One region of the Shewanella sp. SM55 genome, then DNA from elsewhere that is predicted to be linked to it. Evidence: predicted binding sites of a transcription regulator. Region 1 holds the regulator's gene; each other region holds the start of a gene.
What was found. Region 1 encodes LexA, which represses DNA repair genes until DNA is damaged. Its sites were predicted from a motif close to TACTGTATNNNNATACAGTA; they were not measured.
Positions count from the first base shown of each region.

Region 1 (4,291 bases):
ATCTTTCTTAATTGCAAAGGCGGGTACCCACCAAGAATGGATGACATCCTCTGAAGTCATCAGAAAGCGGATTTTGCGGTTTATCGGTAGAACGAGCGGTTTATCGACTTCCAATAGATAGTTTTCACCCTTGGTTTCGGTGCCTTCTATTTGTGCTCTGGGTGTTGTCAGTATGCTATAAAAATCAATATCTTGATCGAAATAGCTGTAATGCCATTTCCATTGGGACCCCGTGACTTTTACGGTGAGATCGGCGTTGCTGGGATCTTCCATTGCGATTAAAGTTTTTGTCGCTGGAATCGCCATTAAGATCAAAATGATAAATGGCAGAATCGTCCAAGCGATTTCAACTTTAGTGCTTTCGTGAAAGTGGGACGCGACAGCGCCTTTGGATTTTCTGTGGTTGATCATGGCGTAAATCATGACGCCAAAGACCACTAGGCCTATTGCGCAGCAGATATACAAGATGGTCATGTGCAAGTGATAAACCTTGCCACTGATCTCGGTCACGCCAGGGGTCATGTTGAACCGCATGTCCGCGGCGGTCAACGGTGGTGCGAAAAGCACCACGAGTAAACAATACAACAATTGCTTCACAAGACTTCTCCTCTGCCAATTGCGAATAGCAACTACAAAGAAGAGCAACACAGTAAGTCTCAACTCTATGCAAACTCTTCAGTTCCCAAAAAAGCTTTTTTGACTTCAACGTGCGTTGGCGGCTGTTACTTTTAATCAAGTATTGTTACTGCTGGTAATTAGCCACGCTGGCACATACTGCTGAAATAAATCTGTTCTCTATTTTTAGTGGCGCTTCGAGTTCGATAAATACTCGATTCATTGACCACGGAAGGTGATATATCATCACCGACTTAACCAACCATACTTGCTGTTTAAATATTGATCAAGATCACTTATTTATCTAATTATCTGAAAAATTGCCAAAAAAAAGCCTCACATTCATAGGTGAGGCGGCTTTCAAGGTAAAAAATTAAATGAATATTTAGTGTACAGCGCTAAAAAAAGATTGCTGACCGAAGAGATTGCCTTGCTCAATACGTACGTCTGCATGTAAGTGACTGTTTACGTCTTCAAGCACTATGCCCATAGCTCGGGCACTTTTAGCCACGATTTGTAGGCGTCGATTATCCCGTGCATCCAATGATTGAGTCCAAGTAATGACTGCACTGGACGTACCACTTGTTAGGGCTTTTTCCATCGCCCACAGGGTTTCGACTTCATCTTTAGCATGTACCAGCAAAACTCTATCCATACGCACACCTGCGTTGGCGAGCATTTGCTTGTAGCCAATACTTGGAGGGTTGATGAGCACTAACCAACGGCCCTGTTGGCTTAACTGAGCGAGTTGTGCACTCAGATGAATTAATTCTTGGCGACCTTGAGTCTTAGTTGGCATACAGGCGATGGGCGCATGGTGCCAGTCATAGTCGGCATCACGGACTTCATCGAGCCACAGGCCCGGATGGCGGGGGGCATTGCCAAGTAGTTTATTCATAGCCAATCTCCATTACGGATCACACCGACGGCGAGTCCTTCAATTGTTAAACTTTGGAAGCCTAAATCCACTTTAATCGGGGAGTAATCTTCATTTTCGGCATGTAGATAGACCACATTACCTTTTTTTTCGAAACGTTTAACAGTGACATCGTCATCGACTCTAGCGACAACCACTTGACCATTTCTAGCTTGTTCTACTTTATGAACTGCCAGCAAATCACCTTCGAGAATGCCGATATTTTTCATGCTGTCGCCTTTTACTCGCAGTAAAAAATCGGCGGCGGGATGAAACATGCTTGGGTCGACTTGGTAGTACTGTTCAACATGTTCCTGGGCGAGGATAGGTTCACCCGCAGCCACTTGGCCGATGAGCGGTAAACCTGTTTCAGTCAAATCTTCGATTTCCGCAGGCAGACGAATGCCCCGAGATGTGCCAGGCATGATCTCAATGCAGCCCTTTTTCGCCAACGCTTTAAGGTGTTCTTCAGCCGCATTGGCGCTCTTAAAACCTAAACGGGTTGCGATTTCTGCCCGAGTGGGTGGCATGCCAGTATCGGCAATATTTCGTTTAATTAGCTCTAAAATTTCAGCTTGGCGTGGCGTCAAAGGTCTCATGGTGTTTCCTGTTTTTCTATACAGTTACTGTTAGTATATACAGTATTATTTGCAGCGCAAGTATTAACCACTTTTTAGCTATGTTGGAGAGAATTAGCGAATATTGCCCATAGTCTGGTATTCTATCGGGCTAGTAAACGCACTTAATTGCATAAGAATAATGCCTAAACACGACTCTCTTTGGTTGAAATCATTACGTTGGATCCAAAAACACTTAGTGCACACTATTGTGGTGCCTCAGGATCCCTTTGCCGATCTGAATCTGGATGCTTCCAGACCCCTTGTTTATGTGATGAAAACAGAATCCCTCAGTGACATCGCTGCTTTGAGCGAAATAACGGCTAAGTTAGGCTTACCAAGCCCTTATGAGCCTCTAGTGGCTAATGGTGTGACTGCGCCTCGGGTTGTCTGTCTTCAAGGACGTAAGCCACTGTTTGGCGAACGTGCTGGTAATGAGCCTTTCCTCGAATGCTTTATGCGTTTGTTAGCCGTGCATAAGGAACGTCCTGAATTAGATATTCAACTGGTACCCGTGAGCCTGTATTGGGGCCGAACGCCAGGGAAAGAAGACGACACTATGAAGGCGGCCGTATTTGAGCGGGAAAACCCGACTTGGCTGCGCAAGTGCTTGATGATTCTGTTCTTAGGTCGACATAACTTCGTGCAGTTTTCGAATGCCGTATCCCTGCGTTACATGGCTGACGAACATGGCACCGACATGGGGATTGCCCATAAGTTAGCACGGGTTGCGCGCGTGCATTTCCGTCGTCAACGTAAGGTAATGACAGGGCCTGTGCTGCCAAACCGCCAAGCACTGTTTCATTCGTTACTCAAATCTGAGTCGCTGCGCAAAGCGATTCAAGAAGAAGCCGCCAGTAAAAAGATTTCTGAGACCCAAGCGCGCGAGACGGCTATTGAGTATCTCGATGAAATCGCTGCCGATTACTCAGACAGTTTAGTGCGTATTGCCGAGCGTTTTTTAACTTGGCTGTGGAACAAGCTTTACAGCGGGATCAACATTAAAGGCGCCGAGCAAGTTCGGCAGTTACACCACGATGGCCACGAGATTGTTTATGTGCCTTGCCATCGCAGCCACATGGATTACCTGCTGTTATCGTATATTTTGTATTATCAAGGCATGGTTCCGCCGCACATTGCTGCCGGCATTAACCTCAATTTCTGGCCCGCGGGACCTATGTTCCGTCGCGGTGGTGCCTTCTTCATCCGCCGTAGTTTTAATGGCAACAAGCTGTACACCGCAGTATTTCGTGAGTATTTAGACCAGCTGTTTGCTAAAGGTTATTCGGTGGAATACTTCTCCGAAGGTGGTCGTTCACGTACTGGCCGTCTGTTGGCGCCGAAAACTGGCATGATCGCCATGACGATGAACAGCGTACTGCGCGGTATTGAACGTCCTGTCACGCTCGTGCCTGTGTATTTAGGCTATGACCATGTGATGGAAGTGGCGACTTACCATAAAGAGTTAAGCGGTAAGAAAAAGAAAAAAGAATCTGTGTGGCAGGTGTTCGGTGCCATTCGCAAATTAGGTAATTTTGGCCAAGGTTATGTGAATTTTGGCGAGCCTATTACCCTGCAAAATTTCTTAAATGAGCGTGCGCCAAACTGGCGTGCTGAGTTGGCCGATGATCCCGAGCAGAAACCAAGTTGGTTAACGCCAGCGGTAAACGTGCTGGCTAATCGGGTGATGACGCGTATCAATGATGCCGCAGCCGCGAGTTCGGTGACTTTGACTAGCTTAGTTTTACTGGCGACAGATCAAAACGCCTTAGAACGTAGTCTGCTGGAGCGTCAGCTTGATTTGTATCTGACCCTACTCAAAAAAGTGCCTTATACTTCTTATACATCTGTTGCCGAAGGTGATGGTAAGCATTTAGTGCAGCAAGGTTTAGAGCTGAACAAGTTTGTTGTTAGTGCCGATCCTTTAGGGGAAATAGTGTCTATCGAAGCGAGTCAGGCTGTGTCTATGACTTACTATCGTAACAATATCATTCACTTATTTATTGTTCCTTCATTAATTGCGAGTTGTTTAACCCATAATGAACAGATTCTGCGCCAGCAAGTGGTTTCAATCGTTGCCGATTTTTATCCACTGCTGAAAGCCGAACTCTTCATGGGAATTAAAGACTTACCAGCCTATGTT
Region 1 covers NZ_JAKKRS010000016.1:90,556-94,846, reverse strand. The annotation lists gene coxB (cytochrome c oxidase subunit II) at 1-597, opposite strand, end outside; gene L5L91_RS18225 (cell division inhibitor SulA) at 1,001-1,513, opposite strand; gene lexA (transcriptional repressor LexA) at 1,510-2,130, opposite strand; gene plsB (glycerol-3-phosphate 1-O-acyltransferase PlsB) at 2,291-4,291, shown strand, end outside.

Region 2 (4,291 bases), on a different contig from region 1:
TTCGACGTTTTGCCAATCTGCGCAGTTCATTAAAAGACGAAACAACAAGAATAGAAAATCAGTTAGGTGATGCATTCGAAGGCCGTGGCTTCAATGTGATACGAAATTATACTGCAAGTACTCCAAGTGGGATTGAAGCAGGTGAGATTGATTTAATTTGTGTCATAGATAATATTGTCTTTATCATTGAAGTGAAATCAACATACTACCGTACAACTCACTCTGAGATATTTCATTACCGGGATCGTACATTACGTAAAGCTGGTATACAGGTAAGGAAAAAAGTTGAAGCGTTTAAGGATAATCTTGGCATAAATAAAGAACTTAGACAAATTTTAGGTTTAACGGTTGAAACACCAAAAGTTAAAGGTTTGATTGCTGATACTTCACTCGAGTTTGATCATGACTATTTCGCTGGTTTTATGAAAGTAAGCGTTGAAGAGCTTTTGATTGCATTGGCTGACAATGCTCATTATTTATGTAATCAAGAGAAAGAAATTACATTGTCTATGGCATCAGTTAAACCTGTTCATTTATCTTCAGAGCCTTATTCTTTGTATCCATTGGGATTTAATGGCAAAGAGTTTCTGAGGATAATCGAGGAATCGCTTGTTTGGGCAAAGGCTGAGTTAATATATCAACCATAAGCCCTTTATAAGGAAGGCAGGTTGTATTATGCAGCTAACACATAAATAAAAGCAGCTAATCGGGCCGCAGGAGGTATCTAGTCTCCCCCCTGTGGCGGGCGTTAGTTGAATAAGGAAATTCCGTGGATATATTCGGATTACTGTCGGAAGCTTTAGTTCAAGTTTGGTATTTAATACCTTTATTATTCATCATCTCGCTTTTTAAGAGTCGGTGGTTTAAAGGTGTGTTCGGTTAATATCTGGTAAACAAACTACTGGCACAGTTGCCAACGTTAGATTATACGTTGGTAAAAGACGTTACCTTGCTAACTGAAGATGGTACGACCCAAATCGATAATATTGTAGTATCTAAGTTTGGTGTTTTCGTGATCGAAACTAAGAACATGAAAGGTTGGATTTTTGGTTCAAAAAATCAAAAACAGTGGACTCAGAAAATCTATCGTCACTCTTCTAAGTTTCAGAATCCCCTTCATCAGAATTACAAGCATGTTAAAACGCTGGAATCATTGTTAAACATAGACCCATCAAAAATGCACTCAATAATAGTATTCATTGGTGACAGTACGTTCAAAACGGATATGCCTGAAAATGTCACCTATGCACGAGGCTGTTTAAACTACATCAAGCAGATCGATCAACCTGTTTTTTCGGATGCAGAGTACATTCAACTCATTGATATTATAAATAATACTAAACTTGAAAGAGGTGTTGTTACAGACTTTAAGCATCGAAAGTATATTAAAGAGCTGGTCGCATCAAAAGAACCAGTAAAGCTATGTTCGCGTTGTGGTTCAGAAATGGTTCTGCGTGAAACTAAGCGTGGTGAGAATAATGGGAAACAATTTTGGGGTTGCTCTGGATTCCCCAAGTGTAGATCTATAGAAAAACTCAACTAAAAACGCCTCCACCGCGGTGAATTTTGACGTGGGGTTTGATAAAGAAAAGAACCAGTGGTGTTACATCGAAACATCACAATAATTCTTGCCAGTTACCTAACAACGCCTATAATCACTGTATATAAAAACAGTGGTGTTGACTATGCGTATTATCCCTATCTATGCCAGTGCCGGTATCACTGGCTTCGAAAGCCCTGCAGCTGAATATAGTCAGTTGGGTCTGAGCCTTGATGAGCTGTTAGTTGTGCATCCTAGCGCGACTTTTATTGGTGTCGCAAAAGGTGACTCAATGCAGGGAGTGGGCATTTTTTATGGCGATTTACTGATTGTTGACCGTCAGGAAACCGCGCGTCATGGTGATGTGATTGTTGCCAATTTCAACGGTGAATTTGTATGTAAAATCCTCGATAAAACGCATCGCATGCTGCTTTCATCGAATGAACAGCACCAACCTCAGCCTATTCACGACTACGATAACTTTACCATTGAAGGTGTTGTTATTCGTTCTATTCGTTGTCATCGCCAAAGTCCATTATTAGCGGACATCTGATGTTTGCCTTGGTAGACGCCAACAGTTTCTATTGCAGTGCCGAGCAGGTATTTAGACCTGATTGGCGTGGTAAGCCAATGATTGTGTTGAGCAACAATGATGGCTGCATCGTAGCGGCAAACAAGCAAGCGAAAGAACGGGGTGTTCCTAAGTTTGCACCATACTTTCAAGTCAAAGACTTGTGCACGAAATTAGGTGTCATTGTTTGTTCAAGTAACTATGAGCTCTATGCCGATTTATCCGCAAAGATGATGAATATCATTGGCCGATTTGCACCAGAGCAGCATGTCTATTCGATTGATGAAAGCTTTCTCTCCTTTAAAAATTGTTACCCCGCCATCAAGTGTTTACAAACCCAAGGTCAGTTGATTCGAAAAGCTGTTTGGAAAGAAACACGTTTACCGGTTTGTGTCGGCATAGGCTCAACACTCACACTGGCTAAAGCAGCCAATCATGCGGCAAAGAAGTTACCTGGCTATCAGGGTGTGTGTGTGATTGATAATGAACAAGACAGGATTTCAATTTTACAATCAATGAATGTGAATGATGTCTGGGGCATTGGGCGCAGGATAAGCAAAAAACTTGAATTGATGAACGTAAAAACCGCCTATGATTTAGCTAGAATCCCTGCAGGTTTAGCGCGTAAGCAATTTAGTATTGAAATAGAACGCACTGTGCGTGAACTCAATGGGCAAGCGTGCAAAGTGTGGGACGAGGCCAGGGCGGATAAGAAGCAAATATTCTCAACTCGTAGTGTGGGCGAACGCATTACCGATTATGAGGATTTACTGCAAGCCTTAAGTAAACATGTGGCGATTGCTGCAGCGAAAGCGCGTAAGCAAGGTTCAAGCTGTAAAACCATGTTGTTGTTTGCCAGCAATTCTCCCTACGATGAACGCCCTACAGGCTTTAAGACCTTAGTGCACTTTGCTTGTGCCACCGATTGCAGCATTGAACTCACTCAAGGTATGACACAAGCAGCATCTCAACTTTTCCGTGCCGGCGTACGTTATTATAAAATCGGTGTAGGTCTGATTGATTTGGTCAGCACCCAGCATGGCCAGTTAGATTTATTCAATGTCTCAAAAGCCAAGCCCGCGTTAATGAAGACCCTTGATTGCATCAATCAACGTTATGGCACAGACACCTTATTCATTGCCGCCCAAGGTATCGAGCAAAAATGGGCCATGCGCCGCGACCTGCTCACACCGCAATACACGACTAAATGGAAATGTCTGCCAGAGATAAAGTGTTGATATCTGACAGTAGATGGATTAGCACGTTAATGCCTCAAAGCGTGTCAGTATAGCTTAGACCCAATTTTTAGTCATACTACAGAGTGGCTACTGTAACTGTGACGATTCGAATAGAGGAATTGATAATGAAGAATACTAAAATCAATATATTGCTCTCAAAATGTGACGCTACCGCACCACTATCTGATGACTTAGCGGCAAGGGTTGATTCTCCTTCTGTCGGGTATGAGATTATTACTTATTGCGAAGAGACGCCTCTGAGTTCTGATGATGAGTATCGTGCAGCTTTAAAGAAAATTGAAGGATTGTTTGATGCAATACCTAATACTGCTGAAGGTTCCGAGCTTGAAAAATGGATTTCATTAGTTGAATCATATGAAAATGAACACTTCCCAATGTAACTCACTGTTGCCCCGAAACAAGTTATGGACCAAAGTATGAACATAGATTTTCTGTTAACTTTGGTATACAAAAAGTAATGTTGGTCAAAAGTTAAGAACTGACGCCGATTAATCTAATCAACATTTATATTTACACGAAGAAAAACTAATTACTAAGTAAGGTAGAGAATGTCACGCAAAAAATTTATGGAATCCTACGGCGCAACTAATCGCAATGCTCGGTATGGTTGGGCCTTTGTGAATCACGAAGAAAAGGAAGTATATTTTGGTGCGTGGGATGTCAATACAAACGGAGACAGAGCGTTGATTTTTTCAATGAGCTGGGAGTTCAATAACGAAGGGTGTAGGGTTAATGCATTTGGCGAAGCTCTTGAGTATATAAAACTAGTAGAAAATGAAGGTTATTCATTAAGAATATTCCCAATAATATGGGATGAAGATAACGACGGTTACGCAGATACAGGCAGCGCCAAGATAAAAGAGTATATAGAAGAAGTCTCTGACATGTCCCTCGATATTATTGGCGGTGATTACTATGCGG
Region 2 covers NZ_JAKKRS010000023.1:26,628-30,918, forward strand. The annotation lists gene L5L91_RS21905 (nuclease-related domain-containing protein) at 1-647, shown strand, start outside; gene L5L91_RS21910 (NERD domain-containing protein) at 887-1,543, shown strand; gene L5L91_RS21915 (LexA family protein) at 1,686-2,093, shown strand; gene L5L91_RS21920 (Y-family DNA polymerase) at 2,093-3,349, shown strand; gene L5L91_RS21925 (transcriptional regulator) at 3,475-3,750, shown strand; gene L5L91_RS21930 (HNH endonuclease) at 3,919-4,291, shown strand, end outside.
Region 2: the regulator LexA is predicted to act here: its motif matches at 1,657-1,676, upstream of L5L91_RS21915 (LexA family protein).

Region 3 (4,291 bases), on a different contig from region 1:
AACGCTTTTGCAGGATATCAACAATCTCAGGCCATTTCTTACCTGTGAGTTTCAGATTTAGCGCATCGTATTTAACACGTTGACGCCATAACTCATTGATCTCGGCTTGATCTTTTGGCCATGCGGCCTCATCGCGGTCGTACTCATAGGCATCACCGGGCGCAGAAAAATCCATCTCTTTATCTAATAGAGATAAAGCATAGACAAAGCCTTCATAGCGGCGCTTTTGGACGATATCAAACATTTTATAGGCAGGCTCAAGTTCACCAGAACTGAGCATGTCATCGAATTGGGTAGCATAAGGTTTAAAACTATCGACATCCGCTTGGGTTAACACATTGCGGCGATAGTCTAACTGCTGCAGATAACGATCAAAAATTTGCGCAGAAAAGGCGTCATCAAGATTGAATCTATGATAGTGCGAACGAGTGTATAAGTCCGTTACCCTTTTGCTCGCAACCTTATGTTGCGCTTCCTGCTTGAGAGTGGGTAACTCGCTGATTTGAATCGTGGGTGGTACGGCCCAAGCCGAGAATCCGACAAAAACAGTGGCGATCGAGGTAGCCAAAGTGAGTTTTCGCATCAACAAGTTACTCCGTTTTAATAAATGATTACAGCAGGATATGTTCTGCTCTAACTTTAATCGTTAGGCCACTATCAAGCTGAACATGAATATCTTCCTTGTTAATGTCAGTAATCACACCGGCTACGGGTGTCATACCTAATTTAACATTGACGCGTTGTTTTTTCGTTAAATCAGTCAATTGTGCTTGAACATAATTGACGACTGGCGCTGCAGCTTTTGGTGCAGGCTTAGCAGGACGCTCAGTTTTAGGACGCTGAGGAACAGCCACCTTTTTAGGTGCTTTCTTCGCCGCGGGCTTAGGTGCAAGTGCTGCACGTTTCGCTTTGGCCTTATCCTGACTCTCTTTCAACATGGCTTGAGCATGATCAATGTGCTCTTGCTCTAACTCGCCGCAAGGTTCGCCATCCAGGTTTACGCGTTGTGCGCCTGCTTTAACGCACTTTAAATAGCGCCAGCTGCTGGTGTAACGTCTCAAGGCAACTCTGAGCTGAGTTTTACTGACTTTAGAATCATCAGCCAACCTTTCAGCCAAATCTTGAAACAATCCGATTTTTAATGGCTTAGTTTCACCTTCAGCAATAAAGCACAAAGGAAATGTTTCATACAAATACGCCAAAATTGCATTGGTGTCGGTCAACTTTTCTGTTGATTCCATCATTACTTCCACAGTCAAAAAGGGACATCGATTCGAGGTGATATATATCAGCTTCTTACATGTCGTTTATCTTCGTTAAACTCAATATTGAGTCAACGTACAAATTAGCATCCTAGCCGCGTTTACTAAAGTTAAAAAATATACCTTAACAAATTTTGACAGCTCAAAACACTAAGCTTATTCATTGCATGCCAATCAAACCAGCTTAATGCGTGCAGGCGCATATTATAAGGCGCACGCCACCGATTGCGACTATGAATTATGCGTTATTGTACGCAAATTAATCAAATAGGCAGTTTTCAAAACTTTTAACCAGTAATTCCAGCCCCTTTTGGTCTTCTTCATCGAAACGATCGAAGATAGGACTGTCAATATCGAGCACGGCAACCACGTTACCTTGCGCACGAACTGGCACAACGATTTCAGAATTACTGGCAGAATCACAGGCAATATGACCATCAAATTGATGGACATCAGCCACTCGCTGAGTTTGATTAGTGAATGCTGCTGTACCACACACACCTTTTCCTAACGGAATGCGTGTACAAGCCACTTTACCTTGAAACGGGCCAAGTACCAGTTGTTCACCACGCATGACGTAGAATCCCACCCAGTTCAGCTCAGTTAAATTATCATTGAGCAAGGCTGAAAAATTCGCCATCGCCGCAACAAGGTCGTCTTCCCCTTCCAACAAGGCCAAGGCTTGACGGTTAAGTGACTCATAAAATTTCGATTTCATTACATTTCCTAACAATTTTATTCTGCTGCTTCGGTCTTTTTAGCCGCTTTTTTCGCTGCAGGCGGATTCGTTGGCGTACTATTAACCTGAACGGCGCCTTTAAGCAAGTTCGTCAGCTCATCTTTATTGTTAGCAAAATAGAATGCGAGCTTTTCGCCCACACTTTCATCTATACCCAAATCAGCTTTTTGAATGAAGGGGATAAGGTTATCGGCGATATCGAGCATCTTATCGTAGGCATCAGCCTCCTTCTTAGATGTGAATGTCATCTTTTCAACCCCTTCTCTGACCACGACAAACTGTGTTATTACTGCCATGACTGCCCTCGCACTGTTTTTATATACAGTAACTAGAGTGACATAGATTGAACTTGTGATGCAAGTGTTCTGATTAATCTGATATTATTAGCGTACTTTCGTTGCCAAGATTATAAAGCGCTAGACGTGGCTTAACAGCTAACTAGCACGACACTTTGCACCGATCTCGCTGTTATTACTCCTATTAGGCTAATATATATTTTTATATGCATGAAAACGCAGCAGAAAATTCAGTAACCCTATGCCGCTCCTGCGATTTAGCAGTCCGCAAACGTGCCTTGCCTAGCGGCGTTAGAGCAATCTGTCCTCGTTGCAGCACTGCACTTTATGACACGCCATACTGCTCTGTGAATGGTATGTTAGCCCTATGTATTTCGGCATTAGTGTTTTATTTCCCTGCCAATTTTTTACCCGTACTCGAGATCCACTTTTTCGGCAGTATTCGTACTACTACGGTTTTCCAAGGGGCATTTGCAGTATTTGACCAAGGCTATTGGGTTGTAGGTGTCGCCGTACTTGCCGCAGCTGTGATAGGTCCAGGCTTATTACTGTTATCGATATTGACACAGATTTTAATTGTGAAATGGGGATTGAGTAGCCTTTTTTGGCGTAACTCATTGAAGCAGTTGTTAAAATTTCATGGCGTCTTATCGCAACTCACTATGCTGGAAATTTATGTGATCAGCTTCTTAGTTTCATCATTTCAGCTATCTGATTTTTCGGACATTTATTTTGGTATGGGCACATTTTGCTTCACTATGCTGTTTCTCGTGACCTTGTTTCTACAAAGAGAATACGACTTAGAACATATGTGGACGTTATTGGAAGGTCATAGCTGATATGAAACAACAAGGTAAAGATATCGGCCTATGTCTCTGTAAAGTGTGTCGCCAACTCAACAGCAGTGAACTCACGCACTGTCAGCGCTGTGAAACTGAGTTGCACGTCAGGGACTATTCCAGCCTGCAAAAAAGTTGGGCTTTGTTGATTACCGCTGCCATCTTGCTGGTGCCAGCGAATATTTACCCTATCACTATGCTGACCAATCAAGGGCAAGTGCGGCACGACACCATTTTTTCAGGCATTTTGCATTTAGTGCATTCAGATATGCTGCCTATTGCCATCATAGTGTTTACCGCCAGTATTTTAGTACCATGGATTAAAATCATCGGCTTATCCATTTATCTGTGTGCGATAAGCTTTGATATTCCGATTTCAAAAAAGAAATTGATGGTGGGTTTTCACATCATCGAATGGATTGGCCGCTGGTCAATGCTCGATTTATTTGTCATCTCAATCACAGTGGCATTAGTGAACATGGGACAATTACTCGACGCGAAACCCGCGCCTGCGGCTACCGCATTTGCCTTGGTGATTCTGTTAACTCAGTTAGCCGCAAAAGTTTTAGACACTCGTTTACTCTGGGATCGATTGGAACCTCAAGATGACACAAATTGAATCGCCGAAAGTTGTAAAGAAAAAACTCTTTTCGCCCATTTGGCTGCTTCCTATTGTCGCGTTGGCATTAGGTGCTTGGCTGGGCATTAAGAGCATTAAAGAATCGGGGGTTGAAATTCAAATTCACTTTCCGAGCGCCACTGGGATTGATGTGGGTAAAACCTTAGTCAAATACCAAGGTTTGACTGTCGGTAAAGTGAAAGACATTGGCATAGATGAAGATCTCAAAGGTGTGAACGTCAAGGTCATGATGGACTACCGCGCGAAGCCTTTCTTGAATAAAGAAACCCTCTTCTGGCTTGTCACACCTAAAGCAAGTATTACAGGTGTTGAAGGCTTAGATGCGCTGTTTTCGGGTAACTATATTGCTATCCAACCAGGGAAAGGTAATGCCTCGACATTTTTTGAAGCAGAACGCCAACCGCCGCCGATGCAAATCGGCTCAGAAGGTGTGATGGTCGAATTGACCTCCGATAAACTCGGTTCGCTCGATGTTGGCTCGCCAATATTTTTCCGCCAAATCCCCGTGGGTAGCG
Region 3 covers NZ_JAKKRS010000004.1:35,870-40,160, forward strand. The annotation lists gene prc (carboxy terminal-processing peptidase) at 1-583, opposite strand, end outside; gene proQ (RNA chaperone ProQ) at 612-1,241, opposite strand; gene L5L91_RS07300 (GAF domain-containing protein) at 1,522-1,980, opposite strand; gene L5L91_RS07305 (YebG family protein) at 1,998-2,297, opposite strand; gene L5L91_RS07310 (paraquat-inducible protein A) at 2,504-3,136, shown strand; gene L5L91_RS07315 (paraquat-inducible protein A) at 3,138-3,755, shown strand; gene L5L91_RS07320 (PqiB family protein) at 3,742-4,291, shown strand, end outside.
Region 3: the regulator LexA is predicted to act here: its motif matches at 2,309-2,328, upstream of L5L91_RS07305 (YebG family protein).